Regions from separate parts of the Streptomyces sp. NPDC005402 genome, predicted to be linked through region 3. Evidence: predicted binding sites of a transcription regulator. Region 3 holds the regulator's gene; each other region holds the start of a gene.
The links. The regulator HrcA, encoded in region 3, represses chaperone genes, less so after heat shock. The targets are predictions, from matches to a motif close to TTNGCACTCNGNNNNNCNGAGTGCNAA.
Positions count from the first base shown of each region.

Region 1: the regulator HrcA is predicted to act here: its motif matches at 1,405-1,431, upstream of groL (chaperonin GroEL).
Region 2: the regulator HrcA is predicted to act here: its motif matches at 1,256-1,282, upstream of groES (co-chaperone GroES).

Region 1 is NZ_JBEXFB010000018.1:51,750-57,343, reverse strand. Features, by position in the region: gene thrC (threonine synthase) at 1-145, shown strand, start outside; gene ABZT02_RS30530 (MoaD/ThiS family protein) at 179-454, shown strand; gene ABZT02_RS30525 (cold-shock protein) at 898-1,104, shown strand; gene groL (chaperonin GroEL) at 1,594-3,216, shown strand; gene ABZT02_RS30515 (NADH:flavin oxidoreductase) at 3,582-4,703, shown strand; gene ABZT02_RS30510 (carboxylesterase family protein) at 4,794-5,594, shown strand, end outside.
Region 2 is NZ_JBEXFB010000003.1:214,049-219,642, reverse strand. Features, by position in the region: gene ABZT02_RS06815 (polysaccharide deacetylase family protein) at 1-413, shown strand, start outside; gene ABZT02_RS06810 (polysaccharide deacetylase family protein) at 410-1,201, shown strand; gene groES (co-chaperone GroES) at 1,427-1,735, shown strand; gene groL (chaperonin GroEL) at 1,848-3,473, shown strand; gene ABZT02_RS06795 (ester cyclase) at 3,562-4,251, opposite strand; gene ABZT02_RS06790 (SDR family oxidoreductase) at 4,342-5,115, opposite strand; gene ABZT02_RS06785 (MOSC domain-containing protein) at 5,166-5,594, opposite strand, start outside.
Region 3 is NZ_JBEXFB010000006.1:348,675-354,268, forward strand. Features, by position in the region: gene ABZT02_RS14485 (MBL fold metallo-hydrolase) at 1-418, opposite strand, end outside; gene hrcA (heat-inducible transcriptional repressor HrcA) at 569-1,585, shown strand; gene dnaJ (molecular chaperone DnaJ) at 1,586-2,725, shown strand; gene ABZT02_RS14500 (nitronate monooxygenase) at 2,912-3,988, shown strand; gene ABZT02_RS14505 (16S rRNA (uracil(1498)-N(3))-methyltransferase) at 3,985-4,734, shown strand; gene ABZT02_RS14510 (VOC family protein) at 4,752-5,144, shown strand; gene ABZT02_RS14515 (hypothetical protein) at 5,365-5,594, shown strand, end outside.

The DNA.
Region 1 (5,594 bases), on a different contig from region 3:
GAACGGGCTGCTCGACCCGACGAAGACGACCGTTGTGCTGAACACGGGCGACGGGCTCAAGACGCTGGACGCGGTGGCGGGTACGGGTCTGACCGCGACCATTCGCCCCAACCTTGATTCGTTCCGTGAGGCCGGCCTCGCGTAGTCGTTGTTCGTTTACCTGACCGGAGGTCTGAACATGAGCGTTTCCGTCCGTATCCCCACCATCCTGCGCACCTACACCGGCGGGCAGGCCGAGGTGCAGGCCGAGGGGGGAACCCTCGCCGAGGTCATCGCCGATCTGGAGAAGAACCACACGGGTATCGCCGCGCGTGTTCTCGACGACCAGGGCAAGCTGCGGCGGTTCGTGAATGTGTACGTGAACGACGACGATGTGCGGTTCGAGCAGGGGCTGGAGACGGCGACGCCCGACGGGGCCGGCGTGTCCATCATCCCGGCGGTCGCCGGCGGGTGACCGTATGACTGGTCATTACCTTCGGTAACAGTAATTACCGAGTGTTCATCCGATTGCCCTCTCCGCGAGAGAAGCGGAGGGGGCAATTCTCTATGGTTGAGCGCGGTACAGTTGGGGAAGCTGCGGCTCTCTTCATGCCGCATGCATATGAGTTCTCGCTTCGCAGGCGATGAGAAGTAGCCAAAGTGTGCGCGTCTTATGTGCCTTATGTGTCCTTTATGGGGCCCGACTTGCCCCGAATTCAGGCGAATTCTCGCTACATTCCGGACCCCGTCCGTCCAGAATTCTCGTCCGATTGACCTGTTGCAGACGGCAGTTGGACAGATACATTCAGCCGCGGTCGACGCGTTCCGGCGCACGCCCCCAACCATGTGGGGGGTGAGGTCTGACCCGGATCCATGAAGTGTGGGTCCGTGCAAGGGCCAGTAATAGGGGAGTTAGGCATGGCTCAGGGCACCGTCAAGTGGTTCAACGCGGAGAAGGGGTACGGCTTCATCGCGGTCGACGGTGGTGCGGATGTATTCGTCCACTACAGCGCGATTCAGATGGACGGCTACCGCACCCTTGAAGAGGGCCAGCGGGTCGAGTTCGAGATCTCGCAGGGTCAGAAGGGGCCGCAGGCGGACATGGTCCGTCTCGCGACTGGCTGAAGCACGCGCCGGGTAACAACAGCGTCGTTCTTCGTTCTTCATTCGGAGGGCTCGTACCCCATGGGGAGTCATGGGTACGGGCCCTCCGGCATGTCCGGGCGCCCGACCCAACCGCCCGACACCCCCGCCCGCGTGCCGCACGGCACGAAGACCGCTCCGCCGGGCCGCGTGGCGGAGCGGGCGTCGTCAACGGCGGCGGTGTCGGTCGGGCTCGGTCCGCCCGGGGCTCGTGGTGCGGGTCGGTGTGGGTCCCGTGGGGTGGGCGGACGGCCGGAGAGGTGGCCCGATAGCCGAGAGGCGCTTGCACTCGACCATGCCGAGTGCTAATCATTGGCGTTAGCACTCTGAAGGTGAGAGTGACAAAGATGGACCGGGTCGGTGAGGCCCGCAGGCCATGTGGGGCAAGGATCCACAGGCCGGCGAGCCGTCCGTCGCGGGCGCGGGCGCGGTCCGAAGGAATCACCCCCAGTCCTGGAGGGACCACTTCACATGGCCAAGATCATCGCGTTCGACGAGGAGGCGCGGCGCGGCCTCGAGCGCGGCATGAACCAGCTCGCGGACGCCGTGAAGGTGACGCTCGGCCCCAAGGGCCGCAACGTCGTCCTCGAGAAGAAGTGGGGCGCCCCCACGATCACCAACGATGGTGTCTCCATCGCCAAGGAGATCGAGCTCGAGGACCCGTACGAGAAGATCGGCGCCGAGCTGGTCAAGGAAGTCGCCAAGAAGACGGACGACGTCGCCGGTGACGGTACGACCACCGCGACCGTTCTGGCGCAGGCCCTGGTCAAGGAAGGCCTGCGCAACGTAGCCGCCGGCGCCAACCCCATGGCCCTCAAGCGCGGTATCGAGAAGGCCGTCGAGGCCGTCTCCGCCGCTCTGCTCGAGCAGGCCAAGGATGTCGAGACCAAGGAGCAGATCGCCTCCACGGCCTCCATCTCCGCCGCCGACACCCAGATCGGCGAGCTCATCGCCGAGGCGATGGACAAGGTCGGCAAGGAAGGCGTCATCACCGTCGAGGAGTCCCAGACCTTCGGTCTGGAGCTGGAGCTCACCGAGGGTATGCGCTTCGACAAGGGCTACATCTCGGCGTACTTCGCCACCGACATGGAGCGGATGGAGGCGTCGCTCGACGACCCCTACATCCTCATCGCCAACTCCAAGATCGGCTCCGTCAAGGACCTGCTCCCGCTCCTGGAGAAGGTCATGCAGTCGGGCAAGCCGCTGCTGATCATCGCCGAGGACGTCGAGGGCGAGGCCCTGTCGACCCTGGTCGTCAACAAGATCCGCGGCACCTTCAAGTCCGTCGCCGTCAAGGCCCCGGGCTTCGGTGACCGCCGCAAGGCCATGCTCGGCGACATCGCCATCCTCACGGGCGGCGAGGTCATCTCCGAGGAGGTCGGCCTCAAGCTGGAGAACGCGACCCTGGACCTCCTGGGCCGCGCCCGCAAGGTCGTCATCACCAAGGACGAGACCACCATCGTCGACGGTGCCGGGTCCTCGGACCAGGTCAACGGCCGGGTCAACCAGATCCGCGCCGAGATCGAGAACAGCGACTCGGACTACGACCGCGAGAAGCTCCAGGAGCGCCTGGCCAAGCTCGCCGGTGGTGTCGCCGTCATCAAGGCCGGTGCCGCGACCGAGGTCGAGCTCAAGGAGCGCAAGCACCGCATCGAGGACGCCGTGCGCAACGCCAAGGCGGCCGTCGAGGAGGGCATCGTCGCCGGTGGTGGCGTGGCGCTCCTCCAGGCCTCCAGCGTCTTCGAGAAGCTGGACCTCTCGGGTGACGAGCTGACCGGCGCCAACGCCGTGAAGCTCGCGCTGGAGGCCCCGCTCAAGCAGATCGCCGTCAACGGTGGTCTCGAGGGTGGCGTCATCGTCGAGAAGGTGCGCAACCTGCCCGTCGGCCACGGCCTGAACGCCGCGACCGGTGAGTACGTCGACATGATCGCCGAGGGCATCATCGACCCGGCGAAGGTCACGCGCTCTGCCCTGCAGAACGCCGCCTCCATCGCCGCGCTCTTCCTCACCACCGAGGCCGTCATCGCCGACAAGCCGGAGAAGGCCGCCGCGCCCGCCGGTGGCGGTATGCCGGGCGGTGACATGGACTTCTGATCGACCCCTGGTTGATCTGCGTCCTTGCCGAGGGCGGCACTCCCGGAAGCGGGGTGTGCCGCCCTCGGTTTTTTCTGCGCTATGCTTGATCACGAGCCGCCCGACGTGAACTCCCGTCGGCCGACTACGCGTTGGTGGTCCAAGGAAAGATGTCCCGCTTCCTGCGGGGAGATGCAGGTGCAAGGCCTGCCCAGCGCTCGACAGAAGGCCCGTCCCACCATCGTGGGGCGGGCCTTCTTCATGCCGGTGGCCGGAATCACAGCAGGCCGGGGATGCGTGTGGTGGGCGAGGCGGTTGACGCCTGTGTACTTTGCACATACCGACGGGTATCCCGCTCGTCGCCCGTCCCCTCAGGAGTGCCCCACGTGACCGCCCCCGCCACCTCCCGTGCCGCCGAGATCCTCTCCCGCCCGGTCCACATCAACGGCCTGACCGTCCCGAACCGCATCGCGATGGCGCCCATGACCCGCATGTTCTCCCCGGGCGGCGTCCCCGGAGAGAACGTGGCGTCGTACTACTCGCGCCGGGCGGCCGCCGGAGTCGGTCTGATCGTCACCGAGGGCACCTACGTCGGCCACGAGTCGGCCGGGAACAGCGACAGCGTCCCCCGGTTCCACGGTGAGGAGCAGCTGGCGGGCTGGGCGAAGGTCGCCGAGCAGGTGCACGCGGCGGGCGGCACCATCGTCCCGCAGCTGTGGCACATCGGCATGGTCCGCGAGCAGGGCCAGCAGCCCTACGTCGACGCCCCCGCCGTCGGCCCCTCCGGGGTGCGGCCCGGCGCCGACGAGCCCACCGGCAAGGCGATGACCCAGCGCGACCTGGACGACGTCATCGGCGCGTTCGCCGAGGCCGCGGCCGCCGCCGAGCGCATCGGCTTCGACGGCGTGGAACTCCACGGCGCCCACGGCTACCTCCTCGACCAGTTCCTGTGGGCGGGCACCAACCGCCGCACCGACGCCTACGGCGGTGACCCGGTCGCCCGTACGAAGTTCGCGGCCGAGATCGTGGCGGCCGTACGCGAGACGGTGTCGCCCGAGTTCCCGGTCATCTTCCGGTACTCGCAGTGGAAGCAGGAGGCCTACAAGGCGCGGCTCGCGGAAACCCCGGAGGAGCTGGAGGCGATCCTGGCCCCGCTCGCCGAGGCCGGTGTCGACGCCTTCCACGCCTCCACCCGCCGCTACTGGCTCCCGGAGTTCGACGGCTCCGACCTCAACCTCGCCGGCTGGACCAAGAAGCTCACCGGCAGGACCACCATCACCGTCGGCTCGGTCGGCCTCGACGGCGACTTCATCAAGGGCTTCATGGGCGAGGGCTCCCCGGTCAAGGGCATCGACGACCTGCTCGACGCCCTGGAGCGCGACGAGTACGACATGGTCGCCGTCGGGCGGGCGCTGCTCCAGGACCCCGAGTGGGCCGCGAAGGTACTGGCCGGCCGCTTCGACGAGCTCGCGCCGTACGACGCGTCCGCGCTGAAGTCGTTGAGCTGACGGCACAAGGAACCTCGACTTGGTTGACTCAGGCAAGGGACGTGGGCTGAAGTGAGGCGAAACAGCCCCGACCTGTGAGGAGTTCGACCGATGACGTCAGCCGAGGGTCTCGAAGTGCGCACCGCGGCCGGTGCCGTGCGCGGGCGCGCCGAGGACGGACTGGTGGTCTTCCGGGGAATCCCGTTCGCCGAACCGCCGGTCGGCGAGGCGCGCTTCCAGGCGCCGCGGCCCGTCAGCAGCTGGGAGGGGACCCGGGAGGCGTACGCCTTCGGGCCCCCGCCCCCGCAGGAGTCGGGCTTCCAGGGGCGCGCCGGTGTGCCCGAGACGCCCACCGGCGACGACTGGCTGACGGTCAACGTCTGGACTCCCGCGACGGACCCGTCGGTCCGCCGGCCGGTGATGGTGTGGATCTACGGCGGCGCCTACAAGCTGGGTCACACGGGCAGCCCCGGCTACGACGCCCAGCACCTCGCGCGCGCCGGTGACGTCGTCGTCGTGACCCTCAACTACCGCGTCGGCATCGAGGGGTTCGCCCTGTTGGAGGGGGCGCCCGCGAACCGGGGGCTGCTCGACCAGGTCGCGGCGCTGGAATGGGTGCGGGACAACATCACGGCGTTCGGCGGGGATCCCGGCCAGGTCACGGTGTTCGGGGAGTCGGCGGGCGCCGGGTCGGTGGCCTCGCTGCTGGCGATGCCGAGCGCACGGGGACTGTTCGGACGGGCCGTCGCGCAGAGCGTGCCCGGCACGTACTTCTCCGCCGAACTCGCCCGCGACATAGCGGTGGAGATCGGCAAGGAGGCGGGGCCGGCTCCCACGGCCGCCGCGCTGTCCGCCGTGGACCCGCGTGAACTCCCGTCGGCGGGCGAGCGGTTGAGCCTGCGCATGCGTGAG
Region 2 (5,594 bases), on a different contig from region 3:
TGCAGGACAGCGGGGTCGTACTCAACAACCACACGCTGCACCACCCCTACCTGCCCGGGCTGTCGTACGCCCGCCAGAAGCGCGAGATCTGCGGGATGCAGGACGTCATGGAGAAGCACTACGGCACACGGCCCGCACTCTTCCGCCCGCCCTACGGCAACTACAACGAGAACACCCTGCGCGCGGCCGGCTCCTGCGGCATCAGGTACGCGCCGATCTGGAACGAAGAGGTCTTCGTCGACCACTGGGAGTACCGCGAGGAGGACCAGAGGATCCACCCCGGCGACATCGTGCTCAGCCACTTCCGCGGCCGACAGGACTGGAAGGGCACGATGACCGACATGGTCCGCCGCTTCCTGGACAAGGTCACGGCCGAGGGATACGCCGTCGCACGCCTCGAGGACTACCTGTGAGACCGCGGACCGTCATCGCCGCGGGGCTGGCGGCCGTACTCCTCGCCGGCTGCGCCCAGTCCGTCGACCCCATCGAGCGGCTGGGGAAGAAGGCGGCGCAGCGGGTGGGGTCGCACGGGCCGGCCGGGGCGGACGGACGGCCGTACCGCCACTGGGGCCTGACGGCTCCGCTGCCCGCGCCCCCACGGGTGCCGGCCCGCGCGGCGGTCGGCCGGGGAGGCCTGCCACCGGTCGTGCGGCGTGTCGAGACGCCCGACAAGGTCGTCTTCCTCACCTACGACGACGGCGCGGAGAAGGACCCGCGGTTCGTCGACCTGGTCCGGGAACTGCGGCTGCCCGTCAGCATGTTCCTCACGGACAGCGTCGTCGGCCCCGGGTACGGCCATTTCGCGCGCCTCCAGTCGGTCGGCGCGAACATCCAGAACCACACCCTCGACCACCCCGCCCTGCGCGGCCTGCCGTACCCCGGCCAGCGCGCCGAGATCTGCGGCCAGCAGGAGAAGGTGCGCTCCCGCTTCGGGATCCGGCCGCGGCTGTTCCGGCCGCCCTACGGCACGTACGACCGCACGACCCTGCGCGCGGCGGCCGACTGCGGCCTCTCGGCGGTGGTGCTGTGGAGCGTGTCGCTGCGGGGCGGCGCGCCGCAGCGGCCGCTGCGGGCGGGAGACATCGTCTCGGTGGCATCGGGCGAGGCGGCGGGACCGACCCTGACGGAACGCACGACGAGGGTGCTCCGGGAGATCCAGCGACGGGGGCTGACGGTGGGACGGCTGGAGGACTATCTGTAGCGACCGCCGACGGCTCGCCTGTTGCGGCCGATCTGACCCTCGTCTCGTGGCGAATTGGCACTCCGCTTGACCGAGTGCTAATCGCGGTCATAGTCTCGGGTCTGGCACTCCCCCCTGGAGAGTGCCAACACAGCGACGGGCAGGTCCGGCACCCGCGACGACGGATCGACCTGGTCGCCACCTCAGACAGTCAACCCCGTGATCTCCGAAGGGGGAGGTCGGATCGTGACGACCACCAGCTCCAAGGTTGCCATCAAGCCGCTCGAGGACCGCATTGTGGTCCAGCCGCTCGACGCCGAGCAGACCACCGCCTCTGGCCTGGTCATCCCGGACACGGCGAAGGAGAAGCCCCAGGAGGGCGTCGTCCTGGCCGTGGGCCCGGGCCGCTTCGAGGACGGTAACCGTCTTCCGCTCGACGTCTCCGTCGGCGACATCGTGCTGTACAGCAAGTACGGCGGCACCGAGGTGAAGTACAACGGCGAGGAGTACCTCGTCCTCTCGGCTCGCGACGTGCTCGCGATCATCGAGAAGTAATTCACCCCAGCATTTCTCTGAGCTGCGCCCCTGGCCCCCGCGACCACTAACAAGCCGGGCGCCCGGGGCGCAGTCTCTTTTCACCTAGATTTCCGAGAGGGCTCACGCTCCCATGGCGAAGATTTTGAAGTTCGACGAGGACGCCCGTCGCGCCCTCGAGCGCGGCGTCAACAAGCTTGCCGACACGGTCAAGGTGACGATCGGCCCCAAGGGCCGCAACGTCGTCATCGACAAGAAGTTCGGCGCTCCCACCATCACCAACGACGGCGTCACGATCGCCCGTGAGGTCGAGATCGAGGACCCGTACGAGAACCTCGGTGCCCAGCTGGTGAAGGAGGTGGCGACCAAGACCAACGACATCGCGGGTGACGGCACCACCACCGCCACCGTGCTCGCCCAGGCGCTCGTGCGCGAGGGCCTGAAGAACGTCGCCGCGGGTGCCTCCCCGGCCGCCCTGAAGAAGGGCATCGACGCCGCCGTCAAGGCCATCTCCGACGAGCTGCTCGCGACCGCGCGCCCGATCGACGAGAAGTCCGACATCGCGGCCGTCGCCGGTCTGTCCGCCCAGGACAGCCAGGTCGGCGAGCTCATCGCCGAGGCGATGGACAAGGTCGGCAAGGACGGTGTCATCACCGTCGAGGAGTCCAACACCTTCGGTCTGGAGCTGGACTTCACCGAGGGCATGGCCTTCGACAAGGGCTACCTGTCCCCGTACATGGTCTCCGACCAGGAGCGTATGGAGGCCGTCCTCGACGACCCGTACATCCTGATCAACCAGGGCAAGATCTCCTCGATCCAGGACCTGCTGCCCCTCCTCGAGAAGGTCATCCAGGCGGGCGCCTCCAAGCCGCTGCTGATCATCGCCGAGGACGTCGAGGGCGAGGCCCTGTCGACCCTGGTCGTCAACAAGATCCGCGGCACCTTCAACGCGGTCGCCGTCAAGGCCCCCGGCTTCGGTGACCGCCGCAAGGCGATGCTCCAGGACCTGGCGGTCCTCACCGGCGCCACGGTCATCTCCGAGGAGGTCGGCCTCAAGCTCGACCAGGTCGGCCTGGACGTGCTGGGCTCCGCCCGCCGCGTCACCGTCACCAAGGACGACACCACGGTCGTCGACGGTGCCGGCGACTCCTCCGAGGTCACGGGCCGCGTCGCCCAGATCAAGGCCGAGATCGAGAACACCGACTCCGACTGGGACCGCGAGAAGCTCCAGGAGCGCCTCGCGAAGCTGGCCGGCGGCGTGTGCGTGATCAAGGTCGGCGCCGCCACCGAGGTGGAGCTGAAGGAGAAGAAGCACCGTCTGGAGGACGCCATCTCCGCGACCCGCGCCGCGGTCGAGGAGGGCATCGTCTCCGGTGGTGGCTCCGCGCTCGTCCACGCCGCCAAGGTGCTCGAGGGCGGCCTCGGCAAGACCGGCGACGAGGCCACCGGTGTCGCCGTGGTCCGCCGCGCGGTCGTCGAGCCGCTGCGCTGGATCGCCGAGAACGCCGGCCTGGAGGGTTACGTCATCACCTCCAAGGTCGCCGAGCTCGACAAGGGCCAGGGCTTCAACGCCGCGACCGGCGAGTACGGCGACCTGGTCAAGGCCGGCGTCATCGACCCGGTCAAGGTCACCCGCTCCGCCCTGGAGAACGCCGCCTCCATCGCCTCCCTCCTTCTGACGACCGAGACCCTGGTCGTCGAGAAGAAGGAAGAGGAGGAGCCGGCCGCCGGTGGTCACGGCCACGGCCACTCCCACTGAGCCCACAGCTCGAAGGAGCCCCCGTCCCCTCTCTCTCCGGAGAGGGAACGGGGGCTTTCCCCTTCGCGGGCCTATTCCGGTCACCCGGTCACTCGCCGAGCACCCCCAGCTGTGCCATCAGCCCCGCCCGGTCGTACTGCCACCATCCTTCGCAGATCCGCCCGTCCCGGAACCGGTGCCAGGTGGTCCCGGTCATCGTGACGTTCTGTCCGCTCGCCGGGATGCCCACGAACTCGCCGATGTGCTTCCCCGCCCAGGTCCAGCGGGTGCACACCTGGTCGCCCTGGGAGATCTGGTCGTCCACCCGGAAGGTGTAGTCGAAGGCCCGCCCCCACCCCTCGTACTCCTCGCGTGCCGCGGCGAGCCCCAGATCCCCGGGATTGGCGGGATCGTGGTCGAGGTAGTCGTCGGTGAACCGCTCGAACAGCTCCGCCGTCCCGACCCGTCCGGCCTGCTCGAAGAACTCCCGTGCGACGGCCGGGTCGAGCTGCTCGTCCCGCACCACGTCCAGGTCGGTGAAGGTCGGCATCTCCTCACACAGCGCGACCATGCCCTGGAAGATCCGTTCGGTCTCCGGCAGCCCCGAATTGCGCATCGCCTCCTCGTACGACGGGAACTCCACGATCTCGACGAAGTGCGACGCGTCGGACCGGTCCTTGCCGACCACCGCGTGCGTCGCGGTCCGCTTCCCCTTGGTCTGCTCGACCCATGTGTCCATCAGCCGGTCCATCTCGTCGAAACGGCTGGTCCTGCAGTCGATGAGCTGTACGAAGGTCATCTCGCCATCGCCTCCGGCCCCCCTGGGTCCGGCATTACGGCACCATTGTCCGCCCGCAGGCATCATGACGGCACGCGCTGGCCGGGACGTTCACTGCGGCCCGTACTTCCGCCCGGTCTTCGACGTGATCCCGCCCAGCAGCCCCCGCGGCGCCACCTTCACCAGCCCCATGAGGGCCTTGTACCGCGGGTCCGGGATCGACAGGGTCTTGCCGCGGGACAGGTCGGTGAGGGCCGCGGCGACCAGTTTGTCCGCGTCGAGCCACATCCAGCCGGGGATGTTGTCCGTGCCCATACCGGCCCGCTGGTGGAACTCGGTCCGCACGAAACCCGGGCACAGGGCCATCAGACGGACCCCGCTGCCCGCCAGATCCCGCGCCGCACCCTGCGTGAACTGCACGACCCACGCCTTCGAGGCGCCGTACGTCCCGCGCGGCACGAACGCGGCCACCGACGCGACGTTCACGACTCCGCCGCGCCCCCGCTCCCGCATCGCCTCCGACGCCGCCGACGTCAGTCGCAGCACCGCCTCGCAGTGCACCTTGAGCATCTTGAGCTCGTCGGCCATGGAGACGTCGAGATAGCGCCCCTTGTTGCCGAAGCCGGCGTTGTTGACGAGGAGGTCGACGGGGGACCTGCGGTCGCCGAGGCGGGCGGCGACCGCCTCGATGCCGGGGTCCGTGGCGAGGTCGGCGGTGAGGACCTCGGCCTCGATGCCGTGGCGGTCGTGGAGTTCGGTCGCCTGGTCCTGGAGCCGCTTGGTGTCGCGGGCCACCAGCACCAGGTTGTGCCCGTCAGCCGCCAGCCGTCGTGCGAACGCGGCACCGATGCCCGCGGTCGAACCCGTAATCAATGCCGTTGTCATGGCGCAAGGTTAATGACCGGGACCGACAGCGTCCGCTTGCCGAGGGGCCGTCAGGCGCCGTGCTTCTCCACATATTCGAGCGCCCACTTCCGCAGCTCCGGATGGAGCGCCTCACCCGCCGCCAACAGCCGTGGCTGGAGCGGCCGTTCAGTGGTCATCGCCCGGAACGCCAGGGCGACCGTCACGTCGTGGTCCGGCCGGTGCACGATCTCGACCGGGTCCCCGGTACGGATCTCACCCGGCTGGATCACCCGCAGATACGCACCCGGCGCGCCCTTCCGCGTGAACCGCTTCACCCAGCGCTGCTCGCCCATGTGGCCCTGGAAGGTGCCGCACGGGATCCGCGCGCTGGTGACCTCCAGCACCACCTCGGGCCCGATGCGCCAGCGTTCGCCGATCCGCGCGCCGGAGACGTCGATGCCCTCGGTCGTGAGGTTCTCGCCGAACGCCCCATCGGCCAGAGGGCGGCCCAGCTCGCC
Region 3 (5,594 bases):
ACTCGCCGGAGACGTGATGCCGGGGAGACACCAGGGCGTCCACGGCGTCGTCGGCCGCGGCCGGGTCCAGTCCGTTGCGCACCGCGTCCGCCCGCAGTTCCGCGCGGCCCAGCCGCCCCGTCAGCACCGTCTCCACGCCGACCGCGCCGAACACCTCCGCCCCCGCGAACGCCGCCGCACCGAAGACGTGGTCGAAGTGGGGGTGGGTGAGCGCGAGATGGGTCACACGGTGGCCGGCCAGTTCCCCGGCCTGCGCGCGCAGGCGTGCACCCTCCGCGAGAGAGGAGCCCGCGTCGACCGACAGGGCCGTGCCCTCGCCGATCACCAGGCCCGCCGTACAGTCCCAGCCCGGCAGCCGGCACCGCCCCACCCCGGTCGCGACCCGCTCCCACCCGAGCTCTTCCCAAGTCACCGTCATACCGCGACGCTAGCCCTACAACCCGTCACACCAGGACCAGCCTTGCCCAGGGAGTACCCCACCGCCGTACACTGGCCGGGGAGCGCTGGCACTCGGACGGACAGAGTGCCAGGCAAGGCGCCAAGGGAACGACTTCTGGAGGTGTGCGCGATGCTGAGTGAACGCAGGCTTCAGGTGTTGCGCGCCATCGTCCAGGACTACGTCGGCACGGAGGAGCCGGTCGGGTCGAAGGCCCTGACCGAGCGGCACAACCTCGGAGTCTCCCCTGCGACCGTCCGTAACGACATGGCGGTCCTGGAGGACGAGGGATTCATCGCCCAGCCGCACACCAGCGCGGGGCGGATCCCGACCGACAAGGGCTACCGGCTGTTCGTCGACAAACTGGCGGGCGTCAAGCCGATGACCGCGCCCGAGCGGCGCGCCATCCAGAACTTCCTCGACGGCGCCGTGGACCTCGACGACGTCGTGGCGCGGACCGTGCGGCTGCTCGCGCAGCTCACCCGGCAGGTCGCCGTCGTGCAGTACCCCTCCCTCACCCGCTCGACCGTGCGGCATGTGGAACTGCTCTCGCTCGCTCCCGCGCGCGTGATGCTCGTGCTGATCACGGACACCGGCCGGGTCGAGCAGCGCATGGTCGACTGCCCGGCACCCTTCGGGGAGGCCTCGCTCGCCGATCTGCGGGCCCGGCTCAACAGCCGGGTCGCGGGGCGCCGGTTCGCCGACGTGCCGCAGCTGGTCGAGGACCTGCCCGAAGGCTTCGACGTCGAGGACCGGGGTACGGTCTCGACAGTGCTCTCCACTCTCCTGGAGACGCTCGTCGAGGAGAACGAGGAGCGGCTGATGATCGGCGGCACCGCCAATCTCACCCGCTTCGGACATGACTTTCCCCTCACGATCCGGCCCGTCCTGGAGGCCCTGGAGGAACAGGTCGTCCTCCTCAAACTCCTTGGTGAGGCAGGGGATTCGGGCATGACCGTACGTATTGGTCACGAGAACGCCTACGAGGGACTCAACTCCACTTCGGTGGTGTCGGTCGGCTACGGTTCGGGCGGCGAGGCAGTCGCCAAGCTCGGCGTGGTCGGACCGACCCGCATGGATTACCCGGGAACGATGGGAGCGGTACGCGCAGTGGCACGGTACGTCGGACAGATCCTGGCGGAGTCGTAAGTGGCCACGGACTACTACGCCGTTCTCGGCGTGCGCCGCGACGCGTCGCAGGATGAGATCAAGAAGGCGTTCCGTCGGCTCGCGCGCGAGCTGCACCCGGACGTCAACCCGGATCCGAAGACCCAGGAGCGGTTCAAGGAGATCAACGCCGCTTACGAGGTGTTGTCGGACCCGCAGAAGAAGCAGGTCTACGACCTCGGCGGCGACCCGCTCTCGCAGGCCGGCGGCGGTGGCGCGGGCGGCTTCGGGGCCGGTGGGTTCGGGAACTTCTCGGACATCATGGACGCGTTCTTCGGTACGGCGTCGCAGCGGGGTCCGCGCTCGCGCACCCGGCGCGGCCAGGACGCGATGATCCGCCTGGAGATCGAGCTCGACGAGGCGGCCTTCGGCACCACGAAGGACATCCAGGTCGACACGGCGATCGTCTGCACCACCTGCAGCGGTGAGGGCGCGGCGCCGGGCACCTCCGCGCAGACGTGTGACATGTGCCGCGGGCGCGGTGAGGTGTCCCAGGTGACCCGGTCCTTCCTGGGCCAGGTCATGACGTCCCGCCCGTGCCCGCAGTGCCAGGGCTTCGGCACCGTGGTCCCGACCCCGTGCCCGGAGTGCGCGGGCGACGGCCGGGTCCGCTCGCGCCGCACGCTGACCGTGAAGATCCCCGCCGGTGTGGACAACGGCACCCGGATCCAGCTCGCGGGTGAGGGCGAGGTCGGCCCCGGTGGCGGTCCCGCCGGTGACCTCTACGTCGAGATCCACGAGCTCCCGCACTCGCAGTTCCAGCGGCGCGGTGACGATCTGCACTGCACGGTCACGCTCCCGATGACGGCGGCGTCGCTCGGCACGAAGGTGCCGCTGGAGACGCTGGACGGCATGGAGGAGGTCGACATCCGGCCCGGTACCCAGTCCGGCCAGTCGATCCCGCTGCACAGCCGGGGCGTCACCCACCTGCGCGGCGGCGGCCGGGGCGACCTCATCGTCCACGTCGAGGTCCAGACCCCGACCAAGCTGGACCCGGAGCAGGAGCGCCTGCTGCGCGAGCTGGCGAAGCTGCGCGGCGAGGAACGGCCCACGGGGCAGTTCCAACCCGGGCAGCAGGGGCTGTTCTCACGGTTGAAGGACGCGTTCAACGGTCGTACGTGAGCTGCGGGACGACTGCCGGGGGTCCGGGGGTCGTCCCCCGGGCAGACACAGTCAGCCCGGGCAGCAGGGGCTGTTCTCAAGGCTGAAGGACGCGTTCAACGGTCGTACCTGAGCCGTGCGACGGGCGTACCTAACCGTGCGAAGGTCGGATTCGGACTTGTTCGGAGGACGTGACAACATGCCGTCATGTCCTCCGCACTGACCGATCTCTTCCCTCATCCGATCGTGCAGGCGCCCATGGCGGGCGGCGTCTCCGTGCCGCGGCTCGCCGCCGCCGTGTCCGAGGCGGGCGGGCTCGGATTCCTCGCCGCCGGGTACAAGACGGCCGACGGGATGTACCAGGAGATCAAGCAGCTGCGCGGACTGACCAAGCGGCCCTTCGGGGTCAACCTCTTCATGCCGCAGCCCGAGTACGCCGACCCGGCGGCCGTCGAGGTCTACGCCCACCAGCTGGCCGGCGAGGCCACCTGGTACGACACCGAGCTCGGCGACCGGGACAGCGGACGTGACGACGGCTACGACGCCAAGCTCGCCGTCCTGCTCGACAACCCCGTGCCGGTGGCCTCCTTCCACTTCGGCATCCCGAGCAGCGACGCCCTGGAGTCGCTGCGCCGCGCCGGGACCTTCACCCTCGTCACCGCGACCACCCCCGAAGAGGCCCTCGCCGTGCAGTACGCGGGCGCCGACGCGGTCATCGCGCAGGGCGTCGAGGCCGGCGGCCACCAGGGCACCCACCGCGACCTCCCCGAGCAGGACGGCTCCGGGCTCGGACTCCTGTCCCTGGTCGCCCAGATCCGCGAGACGGTCACCGTCCCGATCGTCGCCGCCGGCGGCATCATGCGCGGCAGTCAGATCGCCGCCGTCCTCGCCGCCGGCGCGAGCGCGGCCCAGCTCGGCACGGCGTTCCTCGCCACGCCCGAGTCCGGCGCCCACGACGTGCACAAGCAGGCGCTGACCAACCCGCTCTACGTCCGCACCGAGTTGACCCGCGCCTTCTCCGGCAGACCGGCCCGTGGCCTGGTCAACCGTTTCCTGCGCGAGCACGGGCCGTACGCCCCCGCCGCCTACCCCGAGGTCCACCACCTCACCGCCCCGCTCCGCAAGGCCGCCGCCAAGGCCAAGGACGCGCAGGGCATGGCGCTGTGGGCGGGCCAGGGGCACCGGATGGCACGCGAACTGCCCGCCGGGCAGCTCGTGGAGATACTCGCGGCCGAACTCGACGCCGCCAGGACAGCGTTGTCAGGCAAGGGGGACCTGAGATGACCGCACCGGTTTTCGTGGTCGAGCACTTCGACGCGGGCGACGGCGGACGGTACGTCCTCGACGGCCCCGAAGGCCGCCACGCCGTCTCCGTGAAGCGGCTCCAGGCCGGTGAGGACGTCATCCTCACCGACGGCGCCGGACACTGGGCCGACTGCGTGGTACTCGGCACCGAGGGCAAGGACCGGCTGATCGTCCGGCTGGACTCGGTGAACGAGGCACCTCGGGCGCAGCCCCGCATCACGGTCGTCCAGGCCCTCCCCAAGGGCGACCGCGGTGAACTCGCCGTCGAGACCATGACCGAGGTCGGCGTCGACGCCATCGTGCCCTGGCAGGCGGCCCGCTGCATCACCCAGTGGAAGGGCGAGCGGGGTCTGAAGGCGCTCGGCAAGTGGCGGGCCACCGCCCGCGAGGCCAGCAAGCAGTCCCGGCGGATCCGTTTCCCGGAGGTCGCTGACGCGGCAAGCACCAAGCAGGTTGGCGCACTTCTCGCCAAAGCCGACTTCGCCGCCGTGCTCCACTCCGACTTCGAACGCGGCAGCGAGCCGCTGGCCACCGCCGAACTCCCCGACGAGGGCGAGATCGTGCTGGTCGTCGGCCCCGAAGGGGGCGTGGCCAAGGACGAGTTGGCGCTCTTCGAGGAGGCCGGTGCGCGCGCCTACGTCCTCGGGCCTACCGTGCTGCGTACGTCGACCGCCGGAACCGCGGCGACCGCCCTGCTCCTCGGCCGCACCGGCCGCTGGTCCTGAACCCCGGGAGGACGTCCGTGGAACTCGCCCAAGTGCGCCTGCTCGTCACCGACTTCGCCACCTGCTACCGCTTCTACGCCGAGGTCCTCGGCCTCAAGCCCCAGTCGGGGGCGACGGGCGGGCCGTACGAGAAGTTCAGTTTCGCCACCGGCTCGGCGGGCGTCGCCCTGCAGGACCGGTCGATGATGGCGGAGGTCCTCGGCGAACTGGGCGACACGGCCACCGGCCACCGTTCCCTGGTGGTGCTGCGCGTCGACGACCTGGACACCTACTGCGAGCAGATCGCCGCCCGCGGCGCCGTCCTGCTGCACGGCCCGGCCCCCATGACGGACCGCATGCGCGTCGCCCACCTCAAGGACCCGGAGGGGAACCTGGTGGAGCTTCAGCAGTGGCTGCTGCTGCGCGGCTGAGCACCGCGTCGAACAGGTCCCAGGCCGTCCCACTCCCCGCCTCCCGCCAGGAGTCCGCGGTCCGTCGCCGCAAAGCCGTCGTGCGCGTAGCAGCAGAGTCGTCCACCACGAGCTTTCTCGCCCCACCGTGTCCGCGCATCCGCCCACCGTGGACCGACCGGCGCGCGGGTGGCCGTATGCGCTCTACCCTCCGGGGCGGGACAGTGGCAGGCTGCCCTCCATGGTGGCGTTGAGACGGAACTGGCGTCGGCCGCGCGGGGTGCGAGCAGCGGGTGCGATCGGGGGGGCCGTGCTGGCCGTGGGCGGGGTCGCCGCTTGCGAACCGACCGGCGTGGTCAGCTCCGCGACCGTCGCCTACACCACCGACCAGTTGGTCACCAAGGAGCTGAACCGGCAGAAGGCCGACGTGAGTTGGCTGACCTGCACGGCCACGTACGACAACGGCGACCG